2 regions of the Bradyrhizobium sp. Ash2021 genome follow, and region 2 is predicted to be linked to the other one. Evidence: predicted binding sites of a transcription regulator. Region 2 holds the regulator's gene; the other holds the start of a gene.

Evidence for each region. Region 2 encodes LexA, which represses DNA repair genes until DNA is damaged. Its sites were predicted from a motif close to TGTTCNNNNTGTGTTCNG; they were not measured.
Region 1: NL528_RS42060 (DNA recombination protein RmuC) is a predicted target of LexA. The motif match lies at 6,334-6,351, and genes of this name have one in related genera.

The regions. Positions count from the first base shown of each region.
Region 1 covers NZ_CP100604.1:8,739,356-8,746,960, forward strand. Annotated here, with positions in the region: gene NL528_RS42020 (SRPBCC family protein) at 40-462, opposite strand; gene NL528_RS42025 (metalloregulator ArsR/SmtB family transcription factor) at 459-875, opposite strand; gene dapD (2,3,4,5-tetrahydropyridine-2,6-dicarboxylate N-succinyltransferase) at 958-1,803, shown strand; gene NL528_RS42035 (DUF805 domain-containing protein) at 1,882-2,211, shown strand; gene dapE (succinyl-diaminopimelate desuccinylase) at 2,498-3,652, shown strand; gene truA (tRNA pseudouridine(38-40) synthase TruA) at 3,819-4,556, opposite strand; gene fmt (methionyl-tRNA formyltransferase) at 4,556-5,488, opposite strand; gene def (peptide deformylase) at 5,684-6,211, opposite strand; gene NL528_RS42060 (DNA recombination protein RmuC) at 6,382-7,590, shown strand.
Region 2 covers NZ_CP100604.1:5,287,591-5,295,195, forward strand. Annotated here, with positions in the region: gene NL528_RS25430 (phytanoyl-CoA dioxygenase family protein) at 1-556, opposite strand, end outside; gene NL528_RS25435 (hypothetical protein) at 581-1,321, opposite strand; gene NL528_RS25440 (hypothetical protein) at 1,291-1,761, opposite strand; gene NL528_RS25445 (hypothetical protein) at 1,829-2,116, opposite strand; gene NL528_RS25450 (HAD-IA family hydrolase) at 2,285-2,911, shown strand; gene glp (gephyrin-like molybdotransferase Glp) at 2,921-4,147, shown strand; gene lexA (transcriptional repressor LexA) at 4,348-5,058, shown strand; gene NL528_RS25465 (hypothetical protein) at 5,252-5,458, shown strand; gene NL528_RS25470 (hypothetical protein) at 5,672-6,100, shown strand; gene NL528_RS25475 (hypothetical protein) at 6,234-6,461, shown strand; gene NL528_RS25480 (ComEC/Rec2 family competence protein) at 6,547-7,605, opposite strand, start outside.

The sequences.
Region 1 (7,605 bases), 3.5 Mb from region 2:
CTCGCGTTGCCGTTGACGCTCTTCCTCACGATTGAGGGTCTAACCGCGTGCCACTTCCTGCAGCCGATCGAGATAGAGCGACCAGCGCTCGCCGTGAACGGGTATTGTTACGTCGGGAAGGCCGCTATGGCGCAGGCGCAGCAGCGTCCCGCCATCCCTTTGCTCAAGCTCAATCTCGACCAGCGATTCACCGGGCGGTGTCAGGGCAAGGTTCGGGTCGACCGAGTCCCAGCCCCAGGTGAAGGCAACCCGGCGGGGACGCGTCACTTCCGTATATGTACCACGCGCGATATTGCCGGGACTGACTTCAACTTGAAAGCGCCCGCCGGCGTGCGGTTCTAGCGCATGGAAAATTCCGATCCACTGTGACATTAGTTTTGGGTCAACAAGAAAGCCGAACACGGTCTCGGGCGATGCGTCGATGAAGATCTGCCGCTCGATGGCTCTGCTCTCGCCAGTCATTGCGATTTGCTCTTTCGCTCGGCTGCCTCGGCGACATCCCGCAGCTGAGCGAGACGATCGTCCCAGAAGGCCGCTAGCTCTGCTCGCAGCCGTGCTACGGAATTGCGGTTGGCACGATAGAGCCTCCGCGTGCCTTCGGGTCGGACAGAGACCAAGTCGCTGTCGCGCAACACGCCAAGATGCTGAGACACCGCTGGACGCGTCATCGCGAACCTCGCCGCGATTTCGCCGGCCGTCCGCTCCTCGCGCCACACCAGCGCCAAGATTTGGCGGCGCGTGCCGTCAGCCAACGCTCGCAGCATCACATCCATGCGCATATCGTTAGAATTTTCTAACGTAAGTGTCAACTTACAATAAGAAAAGCCATTGTTGCCCGGATGGACGACGTTGCCCGGATGGACGACACGACACACCGCCCGCCTTGACTCTCCGGCCCCAAATCCCGAAAAAGCCTCCCCAAATTGCCGTCACAAGCATCCGCCCAAGGAAAACCTCATGTCCCTGTCCGCCCTCGAATCCACCGTCAACACCGCGTTCGATGCCCGCGACGGCATCTCGACCGCGACCAAGGGCGAGGTTCGCGACGCCGTGGATCATGCGCTCGAACTGCTCGACAAAGGCGAGGCGCGCGTCGCCGAGCGCGAGGCCGGCGGCAAGTGGAAGGTCAATCAGTGGCTGAAGAAGGCGGTGCTGCTGTCATTCCGCCTCAACGACATGAGTTCGATTCCGGGTGGCCCGGGCAAGGCGGCGTGGTGGGACAAGGTGCCCTCGAAATTCGAGGGCTGGGGCGAGAACCGTTTTCGCGACGCCGGTTTTCGCGCGGTGCCGGGCGCCATCGTGCGCCGTTCGGCCTTCATCGCCCGCAACGTGGTGCTGATGCCGTCCTTCGTCAATCTCGGCGCCTATGTCGATGAATCGACCATGATCGACACCTGGTCGACGGTCGGCTCCTGCGCCCAGATCGGCAAGCGCGTTCATATCTCCGGCGGCGTCGGCATCGGCGGCGTGCTGGAGCCGTTGCAGGCCGAGCCCGTGATCATCGAGGACGATTGCTTCATCGGCGCGCGAAGCGAAGTCGCCGAAGGCGTGATCGTGCGCAAGGGCGCGGTGCTGGCGATGGGCGTGTTCCTCGGGGCTTCCACCAAGATCGTCGATCGCGACACCGGCGAGACCTTTATCGGCGAGGTCCCGGAATATGCCGTGGTGGTGCCCGGCACCTTGCCGGCCCGGCCGCTGAAGAACGGCCAGCCCGGTCCCTCCACCGCCTGCGCCGTGATCGTCAAGCGCGTCGACGAGCGCACCCGGGCCAAAACCAGCATTAACGAGCTGTTGCGGGACTAGGTTTCGAACCAAAATCGCTCGGCTGCGACCAATCTACCGGACTGCGGGGGGAGCATTTGCCGCCGTCCAGAGGTTGCGATGGACTACGCCGCGTTCCTTCTCAGTTTCGACGGCCGCATCAACCGCGCCAAACTCTGGTGGACGGGGCTGACCATCGTTTGCTGGATGCTGCTGCTGTGCGCGCTGATGTTCGCGGTCGCCGGCGCCTTCGGTATCGCGCGCAGCAAGTCCTTCGGTTTCGGCACCGACGACATCTTTGGCATTCTCGATCCCGTATCGCTACGTTCGTTGTCGTCGGCCGATGTCCTGCCGCTGTGCTTCAAGGCGGTCGGAACGCCGCTGTTCCTGTGGGTCTATGTCGCCGCCTCGATCAAGCGGCTGCATGATCGCGACAAAAGCGCCTGGTAGATGGTCCCGTTTTTCGTCGTCCCCGGTCTCTTCAACCAGTTCGAGGATCAGCTCGGCGACTCCTACCCGGTGCTGTTCCTCAGCTTGATCGCATCTGCCGTCTGGCTGTGGGGAGTCATTGAGATATATCTTCTGAGAGGAACGAAAGGGCCCAACCGGTTCGGCCCTGACCCGCTGGCGCCGGGGGCGCCGCGCGACACAAGGCCGCACTGGGACCAGCAAAGCGAGCTGGAATTTGTTCCGCACAGCGCTGGCCCATCGCCGGGACCTCATGTTAAGCGGGGGCATGAATGATGCCGTTTCCATTACCCGCGACCTGGTCCGCTGCCCGTCGGTCACGCCGGCCGATGCCGGCGCGCTCGGCGTTCTCGAAACACGCCTGAAAGCCGCCGGCTTCGAGGTGCACCGCGTCACCTTCTCCGAGCCCGGCACCGCCGATATCGACAACCTCTATGCCCGCATCGGCAACACGGCGCCGCACCTCACCTTTGCCGGCCATACCGACGTGGTGCCGCCCGGCGACGAGGCGGCATGGAGCCATGGCGCCTTCTCCGGCGAGGTCAAGGACGGCTTTCTCTATGGCCGCGGCGCCGTCGACATGAAGGGCGGCATCGCCTGCAGCGTCGCCGCCGTACTGGATTATCTCGCCGACAATGGCGGCAAGCCAAAAGGCTCGATCTCTTTTCTGATCACCGGCGACGAGGAAGACATCTCCGTCAACGGCACCATCAAGCTCTTGCAGTGGGTCGCCGCGCGGGCCGAGAAATTCGACCATTGCGTGCTCGGCGAGCCCTCCAATGTCGAAGTGCTGGGCGACTGCATCAAGGTCGGCCGCCGCGGCTCGCAGTCGGGCACGCTGGTTGTCGACGGCGTGCAGGGCCACGTCGCCTATCCGCATCGGGCGGCGAACCCGGTGCCGGATATTTCGCGATTGATCGTGGCACTCAGCGACGAGCCGCTCGACCACGGCAGCGCCCAGTTCCAGGCCTCGAATCTCGAATTCACTTCCGTCGATGTCGGCAATGCCGCCAGCAACGTGATCCCAGGGCAGGCGCGCGCGAAATTCAACATCCGCTTCAACGACAATCACACCCAGGATACGCTGCGCAAGCTGGTCGACGAGCGTCTCGAGAAGGCCGCCGGCAACCGCATCCGAGCGCGGATCGTGTGGGAGCCTTCCAACTCCAACGTCTTCGTCACAAAACCCGGGCCGTTCACCGATCTCGCGGTTGCGGCGATCGAGGAAGTCACCGGCCGCAAGCCGGAACTAAGCACCAGCGGCGGCACCTCGGACGCGCGCTTCATCTCAAGCTATTGTCCGGTGATCGAATTCGGCCTGGTCGGCCAGACCATGCACCAGATCAACGAGCGCACGCCGGTGTCGGATCTGGAAAAACTGACGAAGATCTATCGCGGCGTGCTGGATCGGTATTTCGGGTGAGCCTCTTCTCCCTCGCCCCGCTCTTGCGGGGAGAGGGTTGGGATGAGGGGCTGCTTCAACAAACACCGAATACGCGGTGAGTCCCCCTCACCCGAAGCCTTCGGCTTCGACCTCTCCCCGCAAGCGGGGCGAGGTGAAGAGCCCGGCTATGACGGTTGAGAGAGCATTAATACTCCACCCGCACCAGATACAATCCCTCCGGCGGCGCGACGGGGCCGCAGGCGGCGCGGTTGCGGGCGGCGAGCGCGGCGGCGAGATCGTCGGCGCTCCAGCGGCCTTCGCCGACCCAGACCAGCGATCCCACCATCGAACGCACCTGGCTGTGCAGGAACGAGCGCGCCGAGGTCAGGATGGAAACGGCGTCGCCATCCCTGACAACGTCGAGCTGGTCGAGCGTCTTCTCCGGCGATTTCGCCTGGCACTCGGTGTCGCGAAACGTCGTGAAATCGTGCTTGCCAATCAGCCGCTGCGCTGCGGCGTGCATCGCATCCGTATCGAGATGTCGCGGCAGCCGCCAGGTTCGCCCGATATCGAGGGCGAGGTTCGCTCTGGTGTTGGTAATGCGATAACGGTAATGCCGTTTCTTCGCGGAAAATCGCGCCTCGAAATCGTCGGGCACGATTTCGGCCGACAGCACGCCGATCGGATGCGGCCGCAAATGCGCGTTCAAGCCATCGCGAAAACGGCCCGGCGGAAAATGCTTTGCGATGTCGCAATGCGCGACCTGCGCCAGCGCATGCACGCCGGCGTCGGTGCGGCCGGCGCCGTGCACGCGAACCTGCTCGCCGCAGATCGCCTTGACCGCGGCTTCCAGCGCGCCCTGCACCGTGGCGCCATTGTCCTGGATCTGCCAGCCGCAGAACGGCGTTCCGTCATATTCGATGATGAGTTTGTAACGGGGCATCAGGCGAGCCGCGCCGGCGGCCTGAGCGGCGTGCCGCGCAAAAAATCCGCAGCTTTCATCGGCGCCTTGCCGGCGCGCTGCAGTTCAATAATCCGGACGGCGCCCTCGCCGCAGGCGATCCCGAGGCGGTCGTCCAGCACGGCGCCCGGCGCGCCCGCGCCGTTTGCCGGTTCGCATCGCAGGATTTTGACGCGGGCCGGTTCACTATCGGTCGCGATCTCGCACCACGCGCCCGGAAACGGCGACAGCCCGTGAATGTGGCGCAATACGGCACCCGCCGGCTGGTTCCAGTCGATCCGCGCCTCGGCCTTGTCGATCTTGGCGGCGTAGGTCACGCCGTGTTCGCTCTGCTTTGTCAGTTGCAGCTTGCCGCGTTCCAGCGCGCCCATCGCGCGCACCATCAGATCGGCGCCGAGCGGCGCCAGTGCGTCGTGCAGATCGGCGGCCGTCATCTTATCCGTAATGGTCAGCCGTTCCGCCATCGCGACATCGCCGGTGTCGAGGCCGACATCCATTTTCATCACCATCACGCCGGTCTCGGCGTCGCCCGCCATGATAGCCCGGTTGATCGGGGCCGCGCCGCGCCAGCGCGGCAGCAGCGACGCGTGCAGATTGAAGCAGCCAAGCGGGGGCGTATCCAGGATGGCCTGCGGCAGGATCATGCCGTAGGCGACGACCACGGCAGCATCCGCACGATGCGCGCGGAAATCATCCAGCGCTTCAGGGATTTTCAGCGTCGAAGGCGTCAACACGGGAATGCCGAGCCGCCGCGCCTGCTGTTCGACAGGGGTTGGCTGCAGCTTCATGCCGCGCCCGGCCGGTTTTGCGGCACGGGTATAGACGGCCGCGATCTCATGGCCGTGCGCCATCAGCTCCAGCAGCGTCGGCACCGCGAAGTCGGGCGTGCCCATGAAGATCAAGCGGAGAGGCATTGCGCGGAAAATTCCTTTGAACCGAACATCAAGATAAAGAGCGTCATCCTGAGGTGCGAGCACTTCGCGAGCCTCGAAGGATGCGCGGACAAGAAAGAACGTCGCTTGTGTCTGCCGTCGCCCTTCGAGGCTACGGCGCCAGGAGGCGCCTTCGCACCTCAGGGTGACGGCACTTTCGTTGGTGCGAGGCCGAGCCTACTCCGCCGCGCGCTTGGCGGCTTTGGTGAACTTCTTCAGCACGCGGTCGCGCTTCAGCTTCGACAAATAATCCACGAACAGCACGCCGTTGAGGTGATCGATCTCGTGCTGGATGCAGGTCGCGAACAGGCCGTCCGCATCCTCCTCGTGCAGCTTGCCGTCGAGATCGGTGAAGCGCACGCGCACCCGCGCCGGCCGCTCGACCTCCTCGTAATATTCGGGGATCGACAGGCAGCCCTCCTCGTAGACCGACAATTCCTCCGACGAGAAGATGATCTCCGGATTGATGAAGACCCGCGGCTGCGGCTTGGTCTCGCCGTCCTCGGCCTTCTTGGCGAGATCCATGGTGATCAGCCGCAACGGCTGCGCGACCTGGATCGCCGCAAGGCCGATCCCGGGGGCGTCATACATGGTCTCGAACATGTCGTCGGCGAGCTTGCGGATCTCCGCCGTCACCTTTTCGACGGGCTTGGAAACGAGCCGCAACTGCTTGTCCGGCAGGATGATGATTTCTCTTAAGGCCATAGCGGGCGATTTAAGCTGCTGATTTGCCGGGGTCAATGCGCGGAGGAACCCGTTAACCCCGGCTTAACCATGATTTTTTAGGCCGCGTTAACCACGAAAATTTACCTGCCATTTACCATAAATGTTCCCTCTTCGTTCGCGCAAACCCGCGAATCGGCTACAAGCAGGCCATGAACGAGATTATTTTTGTCATCGGCGACTGGCCGATCCGCACCATTGACGCGCTGATCGGCTTTGGCGCGCTCGCCCTTGTCCTGCTTCTGGTGATCGCCATCGTGATCGCGCGCTCCGGCCGCCGCGGCGCGGAACTGGCGATGGCGCAGGCGATCCGCGCCGACGAACTCGAGGAACGCCTGAGCGAGATGCTGCAGGCGCAGAACGTGGCCACCGGCCGGGTCGATGCGATGGGACAGGCGCTGGCCCGCCGCCAGGCCGAAATGGCGCGCGCCGTCAACGAGCGGCTGGATTCGGTGACCCACCGCGTCGGCCAGTCGATGGAAGCGACCACGCGCAACACCATGGACAGTCTGCGCGTGCTGCACGAGCGGCTCGGCATTATCGACAATGCGCATAAAAATCTCACCGAGCTGACGTCACAAGTGACCACGCTACGCGACGTGCTCGCCAACAAGCAGTCGCGCGGCGCGTTCGGCCAGGCGCGGATGGAAGCGATCGTCCAGGACGGCATGCCGAAGGGCAGTTACGAATTCCAGTTCACGCTCTCGACCGGCAAGCGGCCGGACTGCGTGGTGTTCCTGCCCGACCAGCGCCCGCTGTGCATCGACGCGAAATTTCCGCTGGAAGCGATGACCGCGCTGCACGACGCACGCACCGACGAGGAAAAGAAATACGCCACGCAGCGGCTGCGCAATGACGTGATGAAGCATGTCAGCGACATCGCCGAGAAATATCTGATTGCGGGCGAGACCCAGGACACCGCGCTGATGTTCGTGCCGTCGGAATCGGTTTATGCCGAGATTCACGACGGCTTCGACGACGTGATCCAGAAGGCCTATCGCGCCCGCGTGGTGCTGGTATCGCCGTCGCTGTTGATGCTGGCGATTCAGGTGATGCAGCAGATCCTCAAAGACGCGCGGATGCGCGACGCCGCCGACCAGATCCGCACCGAGGTGCTCAACCTCGGCGACGATCTCGGCCGCCTGCGCGACCGCGTGCTGAAGCTGCAAAAGCATTTTGGCGACGTCAACGAGGACGTCCGGCAAATCCTGATCTCCGCCGACAAGATCGAAAAACGCGCCGGGCGGATCGAGGAACTGGATTTCAGCAAGACCGAGACGCCGGTGGAACTCCCGCGCATCGTCAAGAGCGGCGCGCCGGAGCTGTTCCCCGCGCCGCGCAAGCTGCAGGCGGGTGAGTAGTATCTTCCCTTCTCC
Region 2 (7,605 bases):
GAAGCGATGCCTGGCCGGGCTTCAGCTCCACATAGACCGCCTTAGCCTCATCGACATCGACCGCGATCTCCTGGCCTCGGGTCAGCAAATTGTTCTGGTCGAACGTGTCCTCGTGTTGGACTTGCTGCGTGTGGGTACCGGCGATGAACTTCATGCAGCCGGAAACCTTGTTGGCTGGCGACATCGCGATCCAGGCGGTCGCTACATCGGATGAGCTGAGACCCCAATAAGTGGCATCCTGATGCCAGGACACGAAGCCCGGATCATGCGCTTCCTTGATGAAGAAGCTGGTATTCCAGCACAGGATGTCAGGCCCGAGCAAATCCTCGATCGCATCGAGGATTTTGGGGTGCCGGATCATCTCGTCGATCCAGGTGAAGAGCACGTGGCTGCGATGGCGCATCTCCGCCTTGATCGGGCCGCCGCTGGCGGTTTCATAGTCCTCGAGCTTGCGGCGGAAATCAGCGACTTCGCCGGCGCTGAGCGCATCGACCGGGAAGTGATAGCCGCGGTCGCGATAATCAGCGACGTCGTGTTCGCTCAGCAATTTCGGCACGGGCTTCCTCCGATGTTTCTTGTTTTAGCGAAGGGTGTCCCCTTTGACGCTGTCCTCACCCAGCCCGTTTTGCCATGTCGATGGCTGCGTCCCGAACCCGCGTTTGGCCCGCGTACCCAGCCAATAGCCGAACTGCGGCGGGACGTTGCGGAACGGGCCTTCGACGCCGAGCTTCAGCGCCGCGTCCATCGGCCAGTTCGGGTTGTTGAGGATCTCGCGGCCGACCGCGATCAGATCGGCCTGCCCGTCGCGAAGGATCTGTTCGGCCTGATCGCCGTGGATGATGAGCCCGACCGCCATGGTCATGATATCGGCGTGGCGCTTGACGTATTCCGACAGCGGCACCTGGTAACTGTATTTGATTTCCTTGCCCAGGATCGGCGCCATTTCGGTGATGCCGCCGGACGAGCAGTCGATGACGTCGACGCCTTTTGTCTTGAGGGTTTTCGCGAGCCGCGCGCTCTGTTCGGGGCCCCAGCCGGCATTGTCCTCCACCGACAGGCGGACGAACAGCGGCTTGTGATCGGGCCAGTGCGTCCGCACCGCTTCGGTGATTTCGGTGATGAAGCGCATCCGGTTCAGTTCGGACCCGCCATATTCATCGGTGCGCGCGTTGGATCGTTCCGACAGGAACTGGTGCACGAGGTAACCATGCGCGCCGTGCAGTTCCAGCACATCGAAGCCGGCCTCATGCGCCCGCCGCGCGGCGTCGCCCCAGGCCTGCACCAAATCTTTCACCTCGCCCCGCGCCAGCGCCTTCGGCACCGGCCATCGCTCGCTATGGGCAATCGCGCTCGGCTCCACCGGCGACCAGGCGTCCCAGTCCTCGATTTCGGGCGTCCGCTGCAGCGGCCGGTCGCCTTTCCATGGCCTTGTGGCGCGCGCCTTGCGGAATGGCCGAGCTGAATGCCGGCGACCGAATTCTGCTGCTTGATGAATTTGGCGAGCCGGCTGAGCGGCTCGACAAAGGCGTCATCCCAGATGCCGAGATCGCCGACCGTGCCGCAGCCGCGCCGCTCGACCTTGGTCGACTCGACCACGACGAGCCCGGCGCCGCCGGCGGCGAATTTTCCGGCGTTCATCAGATGCCAGTCGGTCGGAAAACCCTTGATGGCCGAATATTGATGCATCGGCGGCACCACGATCCGGTTGCGCAATTCGACGGCGCGGATCGTCATCGGTGAAAACAGCAGGGTTCCCGACATGTTTTGTTTCCTCGCATCCCGGTCACCATGATCCCGGCGCGGTGCCAGCAGACGTTCTTTTATATTTTTATTGCTTCGCGGCGCTGTCGGTCTTGGCCTTCGGCTTAACGTGGGCAGTCTTGGCCGGGGCCTTCGGCGCATTGTCGCTGCGCACAGCACCCCAGGGGTCCGCGCTTTTCTGTTCCGGAATATTGCTTAGCGACCTCTTGTAGGCCTTCTCAGCCTCTTTGTCGGCCTCGATCTCCTGCGGCGACTTGCCCTTGTCGACGTCGCCATATCTGGGAACCGACTGCGACTGGGCATAGGCCGGCCCGGCCAGCAACGCGATAACGGCGACGGCGCCCAAGATTTTCATGCGTATTGCTCCCTCGACCTGCGCAGGCTCTCCACGAGAGCATATCATAGCGCGCGGCAAGTTCACGTGCAGCATTGAATAGCCGAAATTATGGAACGGCCAGGATGAGGCTGCGGCCGATACCGTCCAGCCATTGCCCGAATTGATCCGGTTTTGTAAACGACCGGGATGATCTCAAGCCTCGCCCCCAACTCCGCCGACGCGTTGCTGTTCGATCTCGGCCGCGTGGTGCTCGATATCGATTTCGGCAAGGCGCTGGCCTGCTGGGCCGGCCATGCCGGCCGTGCGCCGGCCGACCTTGCCGCGCGATTCGTCCGCGAAGCATCCTACCGGGATCACGAGGTCGGCAAGATCGAGGACGCGGCCTACTTTCAAAGCCTGCGCGACGCGCTCGGCATCGGCATTTCCGATGCCCAGTTCCTGGAGGGCTGGAACGCGATCTTTGCCGGCGAAATGCCGGGCATCGCACCGCTTTTGAAGCGCGCGGCGGCCCACCTGCCGCTTTACGCCTTCTCCAACACCAACCGGCCGCATGTCGCGCATTTCTCGAAAGCCTATGCCGATGTGCTCGGCCATTTCCGCGAAGTGTTTTTGTCATCGAGCATCGGGCTTCGAAAGCCCGATGCGGCAGCCTATGATCACGTGGTGAGAGCGATCGGCGTGCCCGCCGAACGCATCGTGTTCTTCGACGACGTTGCCGCCAATATCGAAGGCGCCCGGGCGCGCGGTCTGGTTGCGGTTCACGTGACATCGCCCGATGATGTCGTGAACGCGCTCGCTGCACTCGGAATTTAGGAGTTTGCCGTGGCCTTGATGCCGGTTGCCGATGCTCTCAGCGCGATCCTGGCGGGCGCAGAACCGTTGCCCGAAGAAATGGTCGCGCTCGATGCCGCCTGGCATCGCGTGCTCGCGCGCGACGTCGCGGCACGGCGCACCCAGCCGCCGCAGGCGATGTCGGCGATGGACGGCTATGCGGTGCGCGCGGCGGACGCCGGTGATCTCACCGCACGGCTGAAGGTGATCGGCGAGGTCGCGGCCGGCCGCCCGTTTGAGAAAAAGGTCGGCGCCAACGAGGCGGTGCGGATTTTCACCGGCGGCGTGATCCCCGACGGCGCCGATGCCGTCATCATCCAGGAAGACACGATTCGGGAAGATTCGGCAGTCGACGGCGACCACATCACCATCACGGAGGCCGCGAAAACCGGCCGGCACATCCGCCCCGCCGGCGTCGATTTCCGCGAGGGCGACGTGCTGCTTGCCGGGGGAAGCCGCCTCACCGATCGCGACCTCTCGCTCGCCGCCGGCATGAACTATCCGGAACTCGCCGTCCGCCGCCGCCCGAAGGTCGCGGTGCTGGCGACCGGCGACGAACTGGTGATGCCGGGCACCATCCCCGGCCCCGGCCAGATCGTCTATTCCAACGGGTATGCGCTCCGCGCGCTGGCGCGGGCCGAGGGCGCCGAGACCATCGACCTCGGCATCGCCGCCGACACGGTCGCGGCCACCACCGAGGGCATCCGCCGGGCCCGCGCATCCGGCGCGGACATCCTGATCACCACCGGCGGCGCCTCGGTCGGCGACCACGACCTCGTCAAGCAATCGCTGGAGGCGGAGCGCGTCACCATGGCGTTTTGGCGGATCGCGATGCGGCCGGGCAAACCGATGATGCATGGCCGGCTCGGCGCAATGCGGGTGATCGGCCTGCCCGGCAATCCCGTCTCCTCCTATGTCTGCGGTTTTCTGTTTCTGGTGCCGTTGATTCGGGCGCTGTCGGGCCGCGCCAGCGTCCATCACACCAGAGAAACGGCGCTGCTCGGCCGCGATCTCGCCGCCAACGACCAGCGCGAGGATTACTTGCGCGCCCGCCTCGAGGAGCGCGCCGACGGCACGCTGATTGCAACCCCGGTCACCCATCAGGACAGTTCGCTGCTCGGGAATCTCGCTGCGGCAAGGGCACTTGTGATACGTCCGCCGTTTGCACCCGCAGCCGGTGCCGGCGCGCCCTGCGAGCTCCTGCGTTTGCCGGAGTGAAGCGCCGGGCGGCACGTTCCGGCAAAACCGGGTCCCGTTCACCGGAAATTAAGTGGTTGCGGAACATGTATCGAACATATAGTGTCCGTTCATGATTTGTTTCGAGACCTTGTGTCTAGGAACGGGAGTTTCGGACTTCCGATATCAGGCTCCCGATCTCAGGGAATCGAACGACGCGACCAACCGGGGGAATGCTCGAGATGCTTACGCGCAAACAGTATGAACTTCTGCGTTTCATCAACGAAAGGCTGAAAGAGGCTGGCGTGCCGCCCTCCTTCGACGAGATGAAGGATGCGCTCGACCTGCGCTCGAAGTCCGGTATCCACCGACTCATCACCGCGCTGGAAGAGCGCGGCTTCATCCGCCGCCTGCCCAATCGCGCCCGCGCCATCGAGGTCATCAAGCTGCCCGAGCTGTCGGGCGGCGGTAACGGCAATGGCCGCCGCGGCTTCACCCCGAGCGTCATCGAAGGCACGCTGGGCAAGGTCCGCAGCTCCGGCGCCAGTGCTTCCGAGGACGACGGCAACCGCCCGGTCGCGGTGCCCGTGATGGGCCGGATCGCCGCCGGTACGCCGATCGAGGCGCTGCAGACCCGCAGCCATACCATCAGCGTGCCGCCGGACATGCTCGGCTCCGGCGAGCACTACGCGCTCGAAGTGCGCGGCGATTCCATGGTCGACGCCGGCATTCTCGACGGCGACATGGCGCTGATCCAGCGCAACGACACCGCCGACACCGGCGATATCGTGGTGGCGCTGATCGACGAGGAGGAAGCCACGCTGAAACGCTTCCGCCGCCGCGGCGCCTCGATCGCGCTCGAGCCCGCCAATACCTCCTATGAAGTCCGCATCCTGCCGCCGAATCGGGTCAGGATTCAGGGCAAGCTGATCGGGCTTTACCGGAAGTATTGAGACCGGAAGTATTGAGCGGACGCGCTGGTCCGCTTTCGATTCCCTGCAAGGGGCGGATTATCCACCCCTGATGGATGGTCCTTCGGCAATCGTAAGGATTATCCGCGGCCCAGTCCGGCGCTAGATCCTCAGCACGCAAGCAACGAAGCGCACCCGCTTCGTCGAAAATAGCGTGCAGCACGAGGAGACAACCATGCGCAAGACCATTTTGACGGTTCTGGTTTCGGCATTGATTGCCGCATCGACGTCGCAGTTCGCTTCAGCGGCCGAACGGCACCGCGCCAACAAGGCGAACCGCGTGGTGGCCGGCGGACAATACCGCAACGCCAACAATTCAGTCGACGCCCCCGCGCCGTCCGGCTGGGCCTATGGCGGCTTCTCGGCACCCGCCGGTCACTGATCAACTCGGCAACGACAAAGAGACCCCGGCGGAGTCGGGGCTTTTTTTTGCACGCACGGTTCGAACCGAGCGCGTGTTAGCGCGTTTGTGATCTGACAGGCCTACGCCAGCCGCACAATTGCCCACAAAAGCGCGTAAGCTGTCTCCACTCTGATAGAGGCCTGTTGCCTCAACAGGAGGCACGGGTCGGCTATCTCGAATGAGGAGCATCCGATGTGTGACTATAGTCTGCACGCTATGGCAACCCGCCCCGCCAAGGTCGGAGAGACGCTGATCACCACGACATTCCGCGGCACATCGACCCGCGGATTTGCATCAGAGAGCGAACCCAATGTCGCGGTCTGCATGCTTCCCGGCACCGAGCTGGCGTTTGCCGAAGACGTCAAATACGACAACCGGTGGATCTGGACCCGGACCGTCGGCTTCCGCGTCGGCAAGTTCAACATGATTGATCCGCATGTTCGGGAACGTCACCATGACGCGGTCGAGTTTCCGGACGGAAGCTTCGTGCTGGTGACGCAGCTCTGCGAGGGACAGCGGGTCAGCGTACTGCAATTGCCGGTGACGGTGACTCATCCGATCACCGAGCGCGCGGCTCCGGCTGTCGAAACGCGTCCGGCGACGTCGATCTCGATCGGCTGATCCTTCGCCGTCGGCTTCGGCCGGCGAGCGTTGCGACGCGCGGTGAGTGAAATCGTATTGGAGCGCCTCCGGTACGCAATCCGGAGGCGCAAAAAAGCTGTGTGTTGCCGAAACATGCCAAAGGGAGTGACCGGTGGTCACCAAGATCAGTTGGCAAAAAGCCGGGCACGTCACCGAGCCCGGCCGATACATGTTCAGATTCGGATGGCTTAACGTCGCAGCAGAAGACCTGGCGATCTGGGAACAATTTCCGGATGCGACGTTTACGCTGGTCCAGATGGCGGCGGCGGCGGACGGCATGGAGGAATTTCACCTCGGCGCGTTCGAAGTGCCGGCGCATCCCTTACCGGACAGACAGTAACAGCGCCCCCCATAGCGTTTTCGAAGAAAACCCGTCAAACCAAGGACTACTCGTCGTTTTCGAAGAAAACGCATCAAACGAGAGACTACTCATCCGCCTGCACATCGGCCTCCGCCGGCGTTGCATCGATAGCGCGCGGTGCAGCCAGGCGCGGCGCGAGGATCGTTGTCTCGGCCTCGCCGGCCATCCCCGGCGACCACGGCCGGTCGAGACCCCTGGGCTTGACCGCGTCGACAGTAAATCCGTCGCGGCTTCGCCGCAGCGCCAATGCGCCCTGCCGCCGCAGGCGCTCGAGACCCATGACCGAAGCGGCGCACGAAGCCGGCGGCTGCCGCGCGCTCACCACCAGCGCTGCGCGCTCGCAATCGTCGGCGAGAGCCTCAGGCCGCAGCGCCAGTGCGACCAACGCACTGCCGGCCGCCTCGGTCACGCAGCCCGCCTCATCGCATGAGACGCCCTCCGCCAGCGAGGCATCGGTCGAGAGGCGCGCGTCGGCATCCGCCGCCAGCCATTCCCTCACCAAAAAGGCATCCTTGGCCGTGCGCATCAGATGCAGCCGCCCATCTGCGCCGCGGACGCCGACATTGCGCCCATCGGCGGAAATCAGGATATCCGGCTGCGGCACCCTGATGGCCCACACCACCGCGACCAGCAGCAAAGCTGCCCCCGACCAGCGCAGCGGCGTGCGGAGCAGCCCGAACAGGATGATCGCAGCACTCGCCGTGATCAGCGGGCCGATGCCGAAGGCGGCCATGCGGCCGACCGCGCCGGGTAGCGCCGCGACCCATTGCGTCACCACGATCATCCAGTCGATGCCCGCTCCCATGATCGCCCAGAACACGCCGTCGAAACCGAACGGCATCGCAACCAGGCCGAGCAGCCCCGCCGGCATCACCACCGCCGACACCACCGGCATCGCGGCGAGATTGGCCAGCAGGCCGTACGGCGTCACGCGATGAAAGTGAAACGCGGCATAGGGCGTCGTCGCCAGCCCCGCCACCAGCGACGCCAGCACCAGCGTCATGATCTCCCGCCCGCCCCACAACGCGACCCTGGCGGCCGCCGAATTGTCGGGTGAAGCGAACAGACGCGGCATCCCGATCTGTATCAGCGCGACCAGGCCAAGCGTCGCCGCAAACGACAT